3 regions of the Chryseobacterium indologenes genome follow, and region 3 is predicted to be linked to each of the others. Evidence: riboswitches for the same ligand, from Rfam matches in the RefSeq annotation. Region 3 holds a riboswitch; each other region holds the start of a gene.
What was found. Region 3 has a riboswitch for cobalamin ahead of DYR29_RS17295 (TonB-dependent receptor plug domain-containing protein). Riboswitches for the same ligand answer to the same signal wherever they lie in the genome.
Positions count from the first base shown of each region.

Region 1: another riboswitch for cobalamin. It lies ahead of DYR29_RS09875 (TonB-dependent receptor plug domain-containing protein); the one in region 3 lies ahead of DYR29_RS17295 (TonB-dependent receptor plug domain-containing protein).
Region 2: another riboswitch for cobalamin. It lies ahead of DYR29_RS09240 (acyl-CoA thioesterase); the one in region 3 lies ahead of DYR29_RS17295 (TonB-dependent receptor plug domain-containing protein).

Region 1 is NZ_CP074372.1:2,201,644-2,204,807, forward strand. Features, by position in the region: gene DYR29_RS09875 (TonB-dependent receptor plug domain-containing protein) at 1-1,440, opposite strand, end outside; cobalamin riboswitch at 1,473-1,649, opposite strand; gene pafA (alkaline phosphatase PafA) at 1,788-3,164, opposite strand, start outside.
Region 2 is NZ_CP074372.1:2,061,728-2,064,891, reverse strand. Features, by position in the region: gene DYR29_RS09250 (XAC2610-related protein) at 1-309, shown strand, start outside; gene DYR29_RS09245 (HD domain-containing protein) at 311-901, shown strand; gene DYR29_RS09240 (acyl-CoA thioesterase) at 959-1,342, opposite strand; cobalamin riboswitch at 1,461-1,640, opposite strand; gene DYR29_RS09235 (hypothetical protein) at 1,674-2,471, opposite strand; gene DYR29_RS09230 (fibronectin type III domain-containing protein) at 2,726-3,097, shown strand; gene DYR29_RS09225 (GEVED domain-containing protein) at 3,061-3,164, shown strand, end outside.
Region 3 is NZ_CP074372.1:3,836,456-3,839,619, forward strand. Features, by position in the region: gene DYR29_RS17290 (transporter) at 1-877, shown strand, start outside; cobalamin riboswitch at 970-1,156, shown strand; gene DYR29_RS17295 (TonB-dependent receptor plug domain-containing protein) at 1,266-3,164, shown strand, end outside.

The DNA of each region.
Region 1 (3,164 bases), 1.6 Mb from region 3:
CTGAGATTCTAATCCGTAAGATTCAGCTTTATTGACATTGAATGCCTGCCAGTATCCTTTGGCCGTTGGAAGCCATGCAATAAGATCTGTGATGTTCATATAGTACGGAGACAAAGTAAGTCTGAAATCTCCCACTTTGAGCTCATTCGTCATATCTACCTGGGTAGAGGTTTCCGGTCTCAACTCTTTATTTCCTCCCGGTTCATAATAAATATCATTAAATGACGGGTATCTGAAGTTTTTTGATACGTTAACGCTTACATCATACCATTTTGCAGCACTCCATTTTCCGGAGAATGAATACATCAGCGGTGACTTCACATCTTCCACAAAATCTTTCTTGAACCCACCTTCAAAACGCAGGTTTTTCGTTGCAAAATACCTCAACAGTCCGGAAATGGAACCAACATTTCTGCTGACACTGGATATTCCGCTCGCATACCCTTCTCCTTTGTTGATCTGAAATTCTCCGATAATATTAAAATTCCACTTAGAATTCAGGAAATAATTGAAATCATTTTTAAAGATGTAATTTTTCCCTGTTCCGCCACTTGATTTAGGCAGATTTAAAGAACCGAAATACTGAAAATTCTCTTCTGTATAGGCTGCTCTAAGGGAGTTACTAAACTTTGCTTTGTTCCAGTCCCAGGAAAGAAGGCTTCTTACACTTTGAGTTTTATATTTTGTTTTTGTTCCCGTTTCTTCATACACAGAATAATGTTGTGAAGAATCAAAGAACTGGCTCTGCCAAGAAATTTTATGATCATCCGTCATTTTATAGGATGCTCCTACATTAAATGTTGTATTGTAATAATTCCCGTTTCTGTTGATGTAATTCAGATCACTTACCTCATAATTATTTTCGCTAACAGAATAATTTCCTGAAGCTTTAAAACTGAACTTATCATTGCTGTAAGAACCTTTTACAAAATTATTATAGGTATTAAAAGAAGCAACTTCAGAAAATAAAGAACCATGGAAGCCTTTATTAAAATCAAGGGTATTATTAAGGTGAATACTTCCCCCGATAGCACCACTTCCGTACACCACACTTCCTCCTCCGGCTTTTATCCCGATCTGGTCATATCCGAACAAAGCAATATTATTGATATCTCCCTGCCCTAAGAAACTTGAGTTGATATTAATTCCATTCCATACAAATGCGGTCTGCTGGGCAGTAGTTCCTCTGAAAGAAGGTGAAGAAACAGCTCCACGGCCATTTTCTTTGATAAATACCTGGGATTGAAATCTCAGAAGTTCAGAAAGATTACTGGAGTTTTTCTCGGCCTCTTCTGCCGAAATTATTTTTACGGGATGAAAAAGTTTCACCCTATTCATCTGGTTGTCGAAGACATAAATAGTGTCAATGGTTTTCTCTTGTCCAAAAAGAAAACAGCCATAAGATGAAAAAAGCAGTACTAAAGATCTTTTTATATCCATACTTTTTTACTTTTCCTCCGAAAGCAATATGTTTTTTTATTATAATTCCGGCAGGTCTCCTGACTTTCGCATTCTGCTCCTTCCCGTTTTAGACAGTGGCTGTTTGCAGAAACTTTTATTGCGATTTACAGTTGCGGGGACAGTCCGGGAGTTACACCCGATTCCCTTTTCATTCCAAAATACTGGAAACCAAAATTTTTGCAAAGATAGTTTTTTATATGTATTTGCCAAAAAGTGAAATGAGAGTGTATCAGATTGAGAATTTGAAGTAATAACTCACAAAAAAAGCTGCTTTCGGTTGAAAGCAGCCATGTATCATAGAATAATCGTATACAATTATTTACCAATTATTTACCAATAACTTCCGTAATTGGGTTTCCTACATTTCCACTTGGAAACTGAATTTTCAATAGAGAAGATACCGTAGGTGCAATATCTGTCATGTGGTAAGCCTTGTTGCTTTCTCCCTGCTTAACTCCCCAACCCATAAAGATCAATGGAATATGTGAATCATAAGAATTCCAAACACTGTGGGTAGTACCTGTTTTTGAATATGGAGGAAGCATAGAATCATGAGAAATCAACTGGATATCTCCACTTCTCTGTCTGTTGATTCCATTGATAATTCTTTGTTTGATGGGTTCCGGAATACTTGCCTCCTGAACTTTATCTACAGAAACTGCATATAAAACCGTAGGATCTTTCTCAATTTCCTTTACAGCAAAGTTTCTTACATCATCCAGTTCAAGCTTACTGTCAGCTAATACTTTTCTGTCAAAATAAATCTGATAGTTATCAATCGCGTTAATCAGTTTATCAGCTCCGAATTTATCTTTCAGCTTCTGGTTCAGATTTTTTTCTGCATCTTCACCAAAGAAACCTGTTGGTATTTTATGTTCTTTAAGGAATCCTACAGAATGCGCTCCACCATGATCCGCAGAAAGGAAAACAGTGTACTCCCCTTTTCCTACTTTTGAATCCAAATAATTGAAGAACTCAGCTAAATCCTGATCTAATCTGATGTAAACGTCTTCTACTTCAATAGAATTCGGTCCGAATTTATGACCTGCATAATCAGTAGATGCAAGGTTGATCGCTAAGAAATCTGTGATATTATCTCCACCCAGTTTTTCACCTTCTACAGAAGCCTCTGCCAACTTCAATGTCAGCGTATTTCCAAAAGGTGTATAACGGATATTATCTTTTTTAGCCTGATAATCCTTTGCTAAATTACTGTAAGGGAAAGTAGGTGTTTTTGCACTTCCCAGCAGTCCTTCCCAAGAAGAATTGTCCGGTGCACTTTCCGTATATTGATTGATTGGAAGTAAAGTATTCCAGCCGTTGGCTACTAATTTTTCAGGAAGATTCTGAGAATTGAATGATTTCACCCATTGAGGAAGATCATTCATATACCATGTACTGGTAATGAAATTCCCTGTGCTGTCATCAAACCAGAATGCTCCGTTTGGAGTGTGTCCTGCAGGAAGAATAGAAGCACGGTCTTTCAAAGAAACTCCGACTACTTTTCCCTGGAAGTTGGTTGCTAATCTCAATTCGTCAGTCACCGTAGTAGACCAAAGATTTTTTGGAGAATGGCTTCCGGTTTTCACATTGGTTGTTCCTACGGGCTGAACGCTTTCATCCGCAGTACAGTATACTCCTTTTCCTGTTTCTTTATCCGTCCAGTCATTTCCTGCAATTCCGTGAATAGCCGGTACGGAACC
Region 2 (3,164 bases), 1.8 Mb from region 3:
AACAGTACCAGAATGGCATTTGTAAAAAGTGAAGAACTTACAGACCTGGGCTCAAGTGGCTTTGATTTTTTTGAAACAGATGCCAAACGCAAACGTCTTATTTCCTATGGTAAATCCGGATGTTGCAGGATTTTCACCACTGAATATGCCGTTATTCCGAATAAAGGACTGGACAGGGTGCTTGAAAAAGAGGAAGATATGACCGATGAGGATCAGGTAAGGGTAATCACGAAAGAAAAGATCAATAATAAATGGATTACCAAAACAAAGGTATATCCGGCAGATCAATATAACAGAAATAAAAAGTAAGATGAAAATTCAGAAAGAGATAGATTTTATCCTGGCAGTGGATGCTTTGAAAAATGTACAGCGAAGAAATTATAATGCTGACGATTCCCGAAGAGAGAACACGGCAGAACACTCCTGGCAGATTATTATTCTGGCTCAGGTTCTTTTTCCGTATGCTAAAAACCGCGCGGATATTGATCTGTTGAGAGTAATAAGAATGCTTTCTATTCATGATCTGGTGGAAATAGAAGCTGGTGATACTTTTATTTTTGATGAAAAAGCAATGGTAGGAAAGTTTGAGAGAGAGAAAGCATCTGCCCAAAAGATTTTCGGAATTCTGGACCAACCTCTGCGTACAGAGTTTTTCAATCTGTGGCTTGAGTTTGAAGAAGAGAAAACCCCTGATGCTATTTTTGCCTGTGGGATTGACAGAATTATGCCGTTTATCTTAAATTCTCATACTTCAGGAAAAAGCTGGACGGAAGCCGGAGTAACAGAAAGACAAATCCGAAATATGCTTGAAAATGCCATCAACAGAGCGTCGGATGAAATGGGAGAGGCTTTTGAACTGCTGTTGAACAGAAGTCTGGAAACGGAAAAGGTTGTGAAATAAGTGTAAAGAACATAGAAAAAGCTTCGGGCGGCCTCTGGCCGCCCGAAAATTTATCATTTATAGTATCTGGATTGGTTTCTTGAATTCGTCAATCGCTACAAAAGTAAAATCTCCTACAATGGCTTTTTCTCTTTCATAGGAATACATCTGCTCAGTATAGATCTCAACATTTACTTTCATACTGGTTTTTCCCACGTAGGAAACTTTCCCGATCAGTTCTACAATTGTTCCGGCAGGAATAGGTTTTTTGAAATCGATCTTGTCACTGCTTACCGTTACCACTCTTTTTCTGGCAAATCGGGTGGCTGTAATAAAAGCTACTTCGTCCATCAGCTGCATGGCCGTACCACCAAAAAGGGTATCGTAATGATTGGTTGTGTTAGGGAAAACCGCTTTAAAGATTCTGGTTTCGGATGCTTCAATTCTTTCTTCTGTAGTCATATATCATTATTAATTAAAGCGAAATGAAAACGATATTAAAACAACAGAATAATGACAGGAACTTAGAGAACCCCTGAAACAATCCATCAGATCAATACAACTTCAAATCGCGAAAGTTATTTGTTTAAAGAAATAGGCAGGTCTCCTGACTTGTAACATCTTTTATCTCCTTCCCATGCCTCGCACAGTGGATCTTTGATAAAGATTTCAGTTACTTACAGTTGCGCGACAGTCCGTGATTTTCACACGGTTCCCTTTTAATCTGCAGTGATGCAGAACCAATTTCTGTGATGAATAAGCGTTAAAACTTTTCGGGGCAAAAATAATGAATTTATTCCGGATTATGGTAAATAATCTGGCTGATTACTCTTCCTTTCTTGATCGTCCACAATGTAGTGTATCTGTTTTCTCCTGAACCGTTTATCATGTATAAGAAAATATTGTCGGTATCCAGGGACGTTACGCCAATGTTCTCAAAATCCATAGTAGGCTGGAACATATTTTTGATGGCTTCTCTTACAAAGACAGAACCTCTTCCTGGCTGTTGCACTCTGATTGATTTGATTTCAGTCATTCCTTCAGGAAGATCATTTCCGATTCCCCAAGGTTTTACTTTATCGATGGTCAGAAGTTTTCCTTCAGCATCTTTTTCTTTCTTACGATAGCCTGCATTGGAAGGGTAGATATCAATTACTACTTTGCTTCTTTGGGCAGTAGGGACTTTAGGATCAGAATTATCTGTGAAAATAAGTGATTTTCCGTTTTTGGATCTGGAAGGAGTGTAGGCTGGGAGCTGATCAATATAAGCAATACGTTCTTTGTTAACCATTCCTTCTTTATCAAGTGTTTCATAGCGTACAAATGGTTTGTCTTCATCCTGCTTTTCAGGATATTTGATCCAGATCCATTCTGTTTCTCCGGGGGCAGGCTTTACATAAACAAATACATCTCCTTTACGCATACGGATCTTGTCCACAATTTTCCTGTAATTGTCTTTATGAACCCTTACATTGGCATATCCTTCTTCAGCTTTTACCACTCCGAAAGGAACTTTATTCTGCCCTTTTACAAAGGCTAAAGAAAAAATACTCAAGGCCGATACATAGAATGCTTTGTTTATGAAAGTCATTATGAAATTTTTTGATCCCCCAAATATATAAATTAAATGCTTTTCGGAAGATAATTATACGGGTAGTTCTTTAAAATCTTGTATTTGTTTCAAATAATGATAAGAAAGAGCTTTTGACAGTGATATTCTGTTAATGGATATGTTTTTTATGTGTATAATTTAAAAGTATTAAAAAAAACAATAATATATGGTGCAAATATCAAGTATATTCTATAAAATCCCTATTTTTCAAGAGAATTTTAAAACTAATAAACATGACAAAAAAACTACTTTATGTATTCTCTTTTATTTTGGGCATTTCCAGCTTTCAGGCAGAAAACAAAATAGAAGCAGGATCAGAATCTTTATTTTATTGTGATACGAACGTTCCCACCGGTGTTCAGATGTCTGCTATAACCCTTACCACCGGAACTGTTACATGGACCGCTGATCCTGATACCCCGAATAATTTCATCAGATACAGAATACCCGGAACTACTAGCTGGATGGTAGCTACTCCTACACCGGGGCAAAATTTATTTACGATTACGAATCTGCAGCCTTGTACAGTTTATGAAGTGCAGGTAGTAAAATATGCACTACCCAGGGAATGTGGTCGAACCCTATATTTTTTACAACAACACTGAATTACTGTTCAAGTGCCTCTACAGATACAAGTATGATGCATATCTCCAACGTTACAGTAACTTCTTC
Region 3 (3,164 bases):
CATGTATATTACACCGGAAACCTTTAGCAGATTTGATTTTGATGATGATTGTGATGCGTGCGGCTGTGCAGCAGGAAACGGATCTTCCGGTTTTGAATCTTTACTGAATCCACAGTTTATCGGAATCAAATACTTTGCACAACATTACAAAGCAAAGGAAAACTTATTTGTAAAAGACCTTACCCAGGATCAGTATTTCAATACTTTGCAGCTTTGGGGGAAAATTCCATTGACTAAAAAACTGAGTGTTTATGCAAGTCTGCCCTTCCATTTCCATGAAAAGCAAACCATGCAGGGAGATATTAAAATCAATGGAATCGGAGATCTGAACCTGATGGGAATTTACCAGCTGATGAATTCTAAAGATAATTTCCATCACATAAGTGGAGGCTTGGGAGTGAAAATTCCTTTGGGGAAATTTGATGAGAAAGGTGCATCCGGAGTCAATCCAAGTTTTCAATTGGGAACCGGAAGCTGGGATTATCAGGCGGCTTTGAATTATAAGTTTCAGAAGAATAAAGTAGCAGTCTTGGTCAATACAGACTATACGATCAAAACGGAAAATAAGAAAAATTACCGTTTCGGAAACCAGTGGAACTACGCTGCGACGGGATTTTATCAGGTTGCCGGAAACGAAAAGTCGATCTTTTCGGTAAAAACGGGAGTGCAGGGAGAAGTGTATGCACAGAATAAACAGTTTGATGAAGCCCTGCCCAATACTGCAGGAAGTGCTTTGTACGGGAAACTGGGATTTGAAGCTTCTTATAAAAAACTGAGCCTGGGAAGTGAAGTAATGCTTCCGATGTATACTCAATTGGCGGGTGGAGATATTGAAGCAAAATCCAGATTCAGTATTTTTCTGAATATTGGAATTTAAAAATAAAACCCCTTTTTAATAATGTTAAAGCTCCTTCGGGAGCTTTAATTGTTTATGAATCATGAATTTAATTGGGGGTTAGGAATAATTTTTTATCTTTGCCGGAATTTGGTGAGCCATAAAAAGCTCTTAAAAGGGAATTCGGTGAAAATCCGGAACAGACCCGCTGCTGTAAGCTCCGCACCAAAGTTTTTGAAGAATATATCCACTGTTTTTAGGAATGGGAAGGATTTCAAAAATGGAGTAAGTCAGAAGACCTGCCAGAAAATAATCGTTTGACGCTTTCGTGGAATAAAGCTTAGGACATCAATGATTCTGTGCAGTGACAGCTGTGCTTTGTCGTTGTATTCTTATACCCATTAGCGTCATCATTATCCTAAATGAGCTAATGACGGCAAAACTAATTACTTCTACAATTTATAAAGCTGTTTTCACAATACTGGTGATCACATCTCAGCTTTTATATTCCCAAAAAAAGAAAAATGACACGCTGAAGGAAGAATCCATCAAGGCGATCAGTCTCTACAAAAAGAATTTTAAAGAGATCATTCCGGCACAAACCATCCAAGGGGAAGCACTTGAAAGACTGAACAGTCATTCTGTAGCAGATGCGCTGCGGTATTTCTCCGGAGTTCAGATTAAAGACTATGGAGGTATCGGCGGATTGAAAACCATTAATGTCCGAAGTCTAGGAAGCCAGCATGTAGGAGTTTTCTATGACGGAATTCAATTGGGAAATGCACAAAACGGCCTTGTTGACCTCGGAAGATATTCTTTGGATGATCTTGAAGAAATATCATTATACAACGGGCAGAAAAGTGAGATTTTCCAGCCGGCAAAAGATTTCGGTTCTTCCGGATCTATCTATTTACAGCCTAAAACTCCTGTGTTTAAAGGAACAAGAAAAACCAATCTTGTGATAAGAGCCAAAAGTGCTTCTATTGATCTCTTCAATCCTTCATTCCGATTGGAGCAGAAAATTTCAGACAGAGTTTCTGCCAGTTTCAGTGCAGAATTTATGCAAAGCGACGGAATTTACAGATTTCGATATGCCAAGAAATATCCTGATGGACAGCAGGCTTATGATACCATTGCAAAAAGACAGGATTCAGATATCAAAGCAAAACGTTTTGAAACTTCTTTAAATGGAACTTTGAATAACGGAAGCTGGAATGTTCGTGGCTATGGCTATATTTCAGACCGCGGAATGCCGGCACCTATTGTGAACGGTCGTTTTGAAGGAAGAGGAGCGAGACTTTCCGATGAAAATTATTTTGTACAAGCCAATCTGCGGAAAAAACTGTTCCCAAAATTTGAAACACAGCTGAAAGCAAAATTTGCCTACGATTATACTCATTTTATGGATACCGTTCGTTCGCAATCTATTATGTATACGGATAATGTCTATATTCAAAGAGAAGTTTATCTTTCTTCATCCAATATATATTCTATCACGCCCAATTGGGATGTGAGTCTGAGTGGAGATTTTCAGTACAATAATCTTGACGCCAATCTTGATAACTTTTCCTATCCTACACGTTATACAACATTAGTCGCTTTGGCAACAACCTACCAGTGGAACAGGTTTAAAATTCTGGGAAGCCTTTTGGGAACATTTACTTTCGAAGAAGTAAAAAAAAATAAAAGACCCGGAGACAGCAGAGAATGGACCCCCGCTGTATTTATGAGCTACCAGCCTGAAATAATTCCTGAGCTTACCCTCAGAGCTTTCTATAAAAGAATTTTCCGACTGCCTACTTTCAATGACCTTTATTATACCAATATCGGAAACACTTACCTGAAACCGGAATTTACCAATCAGTATGATGTAGGATTTACGTACCAGAAAAATTACAACAATCATTTCTTTAAATCTTTTTATGCTAAAGTAGATGGTTATTACAACAAAGTACAGGATAAAATTGTCGCAGCTCCTAACGGAAGTATGTTCCGCTGGTTGATGATGAACCTTGGTCTGGTTGAGATTATTGGTGCTGACGTGAATGTTCAGGCAGAAATGCAGTTGGGAAAAGTAAAACTTAGGCCATTACTTTCTTACACCTATCAAAGTGCAAGAGATATGACGGATCCTGAAGATACATTCTACAAAAATCAGATTCCATACACACCATGGCATAGCGGATCATTTGCACTGATGGCCGATTATAAAGACTGGAGCTTCAATTACAGTGCAATGTATGTAGGAAAGCGCTATGATGTGAACCAGGATAATATTCAATACAATTATGTACAGCCTTGGTATACTCATGATCTGTCTGTTCAGAAA